Regions from separate parts of the Sphingomonas sp. GW821-FHT04B01 genome, predicted to be linked through region 1. Evidence: riboswitches for the same ligand, from Rfam matches in the RefSeq annotation. Region 1 holds a riboswitch; the other holds the start of a gene.
The links. A riboswitch is a leader RNA that binds a small molecule or an ion and turns the genes downstream of it on or off. The one in region 1 is predicted to bind thiamine pyrophosphate.
Positions count from the first base shown of each region.

Region 1 (2,196 bases):
CCCGGCGGTGATCCGGTGGCTGCCGGCCTGCAGCGTCAGCTTGGCGACGCTGCCGCCGCGGAACTGGTCGCCGGTATAATTGCCGAGCACCGTCGCGACGCCGTCGACTGCGCCGGGCAGCGCGATCGGCTGCGCCAGCTCCTCGGTGCCGAGGAAATTGCCGGTGGTGGTGAGCTGCGTGCCATAAGGCGAATTGCCGTAGCCGAATTGCGCATAACTGGTGCTGTCGAACGTCAGGCGCTCGCCGAGCTCGAGATGCACCGGCGCCGAGGCGTAGAGATTGCGGAACGGCGCGCGATAGAGCCGCCAGTAATCGGTGGCGCCCGGCGTGTAGCGACTGGCGTAGTTGAAGCCGCGGCCCTGCGCCTGCCATTCGGCGAGCGTCGGGCTGGGGTAGCTCGACGAATTGGCGTCGTTGAACGACAGCGCGAGGCTGGCGCGATTGCCCGCGCCCCATTCGTTGAGCAGCTTCGCGTCGATATGCTGGCGCGTGTCGAAGCCGGCGCCGCGCCAATTGTCCGCACGCGTGTTGGAATAGGACAGGAAGGCCTTGAGCCCGGTGCCGCCGATCGTCCCGCTGTCGATCCGCACGAAGCCGCGCCGCGCCGCATAGCTGCCGAGCGACAGATCGACGAGGCCGCCCGCCCGCGCCCTGGGATCGTCGAGCGCCAGCGACAGCAATCCGCCGGCACCGCCCAGCGTCGGCGAGTCGATGTCGACCGACCCCTGTGCGATCGATATCCGCCGGAGGTTGCCGGGGTCGGCGAACTGTGACGGATAGGCGTAGTAATAGCCGATGTCGTTTTGCGGCGCGCCTTCCATCAGCACGCCGATCTCGTCCTGCCCCAGCCCGCGCAGCGTCAGGCTGGAACTCGTCGACAGGCCATAGGGATCGCTCGACGCGACATTGGCGCCGGGCAGCAAGGTGACGAGCTGGAAGGCGTTGAGCGTCGGCGCCTGTTTGACGATGAAGTCGGCCGAGATCGCGCTCTGGCTCTTCGGCGCCTGTTGGTCGGGCAGCAGCCCGGCGGGATCGGGATGGCCGACGACGCGGATCTCGGCGGGTTCGGCGGTCTGCGCCGCGGCGGGTGCCGCGAGCAGCAGCACCGGCACCCCCAGCGCGAGCCAGGATCGCGCGGGTCGCATGTCGAAACGGGAAACAAGAGCCGGAATCGTTCGCATCCACTTCATCGGAGGAACGACGGCGCACCGCAGACCCTCCCTACGCCGGTATCACCCGGATCAGGTTCAGCGGGTCATGGGCTGCTGCCCATTTCTCAGCCGCGCGTCAGCGGCCCCCCGGGGATGGCCCGGCTTAGGCGATCCCGCGGGGTAGCGATAGGGGGCTCGAGCGGCGGGCGGTTACAGCGCCAGATCGGGGTGGCGGTCGGCCTTGACGCGGGTAGCGGCGGGGCGCGGCCGGGTGGCGACATGGACCGCGGGCGGCGGCGTCGTCAGTTGCAGCGCGTCGCTGGTCTGCGCCCATTCCTGCGCGAGCAGGTCGGGATGATCGTTGAGCGCGATCCCGTAGGACGGCACGATCTTGCGCAGGCCGTCCTGCCACGCCGGGGTCGCGAGCCGCTTGGGGAAGACCGTCTTGAGCAGGTTCAGCATGATCGCCGGCGCGGTCGACGCCCCCGGCGACGCGCCGAGCAGCGCCGCGATCGAGCCGTCCTTCGAAGCGACGATCTCCGTCCCCAGCTTGAGCACGCCGCCCTTCTCGGGATCGCGCTTGATGATCTGCACGCGCTGGCCGGCCTGCCACAGCTTCCAGTCTTCCGCGCGCGCACCGGGCAGATATTCGCGCAGCGCCTTCAGCCGGTCCTCGTCGGACATCATCAACTGGCCGGCGAGATATTCGACGAGGTCGAAATTGTCCCAGCCGACCGCCATCATCGGGCGGAAATTGTCGAGCGTCACCGACGCCGGCAGGTCGAAATACGAGCCGTGCTTGAGGAACTTGGTCGAGAAGGTGGCGAACGGCCCGAACAGCAAGGCGCGGCGCTTGTCGAAATAGCGCGTGTCGAGATGCGGCACCGACATCGGCGGCGAGCCGACCGCGGCCTTGCCATAGACCTTGGCGAGATGGCGGTCGGCGATCTCGGGCTTTTCGGAGACGAGGAACGAGCCGCCGACCGGGAAACCGGCGTAATTGTCGGCTTCGGGAATCCCCGAGGCCTGCAGGATCGGCAGCGC
Region 1 covers NZ_JBWKTR010000005.1:119,606-121,801, forward strand. The annotation lists gene AC07UH_RS13525 (TonB-dependent receptor) at 1-1,146, opposite strand, end outside; TPP riboswitch at 1,203-1,312, opposite strand; gene mqo (malate dehydrogenase (quinone)) at 1,363-2,196, opposite strand, start outside.

Region 2 (2,196 bases), on a different contig from region 1:
GGCGATGCCGCCGACCTTCTCCAGCGCCTGATAGATCGGCACGGTGCCGATCGGCACGGGGCTGTTGCGCAGGATCCATTCGCGCGTGTCGTGGATGTTGCGGCCGGTCGACAGGTCCATCACCGTGTCGGCACCCCAGCGGATCGACCAGACGAGCTTGTCGACCTCCGCCGCGACGTTGCTGGCGACCGCGGAATTGCCGATGTTGGCGTTGATCTTGACCAGGAAGTTGCGGCCGATCGCCATCGGTTCGGATTCGGGATGGTTGATGTTCGACGGGATGATCGCGCGGCCGCGCGCGACCTCGTCACGGACGAATTCGGGGGTGACGTAATCGGGGATCGACGCGCCGAAGCTCTCGCCGTCGCGGACATGGTCGCGCAGCATCGCGCGACCGAGATTCTCGCGCGTCGCGACATATTCCATTTCCGGGGTGACGATGCCGCGGCGGGCATAATGCATCTGGCTGACATTGGCACCGGCGCGCGCGCGCAGCGGGCGGCGGACGGCGTTGGGGAATTGCGGCACGCCGCCGGAGCGGTCGGGGCCGAGCTGGCCATTGTCTTCGGGACGCAGTTCGCGGCCATCGTAGCTTTCGACGTCGCCGCGGTTCTCGATCCATGCGCGACGCAGCTGCGGCAGGCCGGCCATGATATCGATACGCGCGGCCGGATCGGTATAGGGGCCGGAGGTGTCGTAGACGCGCAGCGGCGGCTCGCCCGAGGAGGGATCGAGATGGATTTCGCGCATCGCGACGCCCAGCGGGCCGACATGGATCTTCTTCGAGCCGCGGATCGGGCCGGTGGTGACGCCAATCTCGGTACGTGCGGGAATGTCGGCCATGAGTCTCTCTCCATGAACGGAGAGCGGACGCGGATTTTCGGATGAAACCGCTCCCTCCCTCCGCCGGTATCAACCGGATCAGGTTCAGCGGGTCGAAGACTGCGGCCTTCCTCTCAAGCGCTGCATCAGCGCTCCCCCGGGGATAATGACGATGGTGTACGCGGTTCGGCGGCAGGCGCCAAGGCAAATCCTCCCCCGCGACAGGGGGCTATGTCATATGACCATGCGAGTGGGTCCATCGCTTTCCAAGCGCACCTCCGTCACCCCGGACTGGTTCCGGGGTCCACTCTGCGGCGAGGAGAACGGCTTGAACAGGCACGATTCTCCTGCGGACCGGTGGACCCCGGAACGAGTCCGGGGTGACGAAGAGATTGTGGACGCGGCTCGAACCTCGTCCCCACAGCCATAGGCGATAGCCCTCCCGCCAAAGGGGAGGGAGGGCGTCGGAGCGTCAGCTGGCGGCGGAGGTGCGGATGTTGCCGTTGATGCCGTTGGGGAAGAAGCCGCCCGAGCCGACCGCGGTCTTGTTGAGATAGACGATGTTGAGCACCTGGCCGGTCGAGCGGCTGTAGGCGACGCCGTTGGTGTCGGTCGGCACGACGTTGGCGGTGGTGGTGTCGCCGATGCCCTGATCGATTTCGCTGCTGCCGTCGAGGCTGTCACGCGCGTCGGAGATCAGCCGCGCGTTGGTGAGGATCGACGAGGCGCCGGCGAGCGTCTCGGCGGGATCGACGCCCTTGCGGTAGAGCACCGAGCGGATCAGCCCGGCGTGATAGCCTTCGGTGGCGAGGATGCCGGCGGCAGCCTCGATGAACACCTTGTTGACGATCAGCGGCGAGGCGCCCTTATAGGCCGAGACGCCGACGTCCTCGAACAGATAGGCGCCGAGCAGGAAGTTGATGTCGCTGGCATAGGGATTGAAGACATCGCTCGCGCCGACCACGCCGGCGGCGCGCGCCGCGGCGGTGAAGGCGCCGGTGGCGTCGCCGCCGATGTTGATCGCCGGCATCGCCACCGCGAAGCTGCCGAGGATCGTGCGCAGGAAGGTGACGTGGGCGATCTCGTCATTGGCGATCTCGCGCGCATATTGCGCGACGATCGGGTCCTGGAAGTTCACCTGTGCGCCGCCGGTGACGGTGCCGAGCGTGCCGACGCCGCTCATGATGCCGGTCGACAGGCCCTGGCCGAAGGCCGCCCAGCTGTAGAAGCTCGCCTCGAGATATTCGAGGTTGAGCGCGAAGTTGAGCACGTCGGCATCGGTGCCGACGGTCGGCGTCGTCGCGGTCGGCGTCGGGCTGGGGCTGCTGCTGCTGTCGCCGTCGCCACCGCAGGCGGCGAGCAGCGACAGGGCCC
Region 2 covers NZ_JBWKTR010000001.1:152,359-154,554, forward strand. The annotation lists gene thiC (phosphomethylpyrimidine synthase ThiC) at 1-843, opposite strand, end outside; TPP riboswitch at 882-991, opposite strand; gene AC07UH_RS00795 (ferritin-like domain-containing protein) at 1,295-2,196, opposite strand, start outside.
Region 2: it holds a riboswitch for thiamine pyrophosphate, as region 1 does, so the genes downstream of both, thiC (phosphomethylpyrimidine synthase ThiC) here and AC07UH_RS13525 (TonB-dependent receptor) in region 1, are expected to answer to the same signal.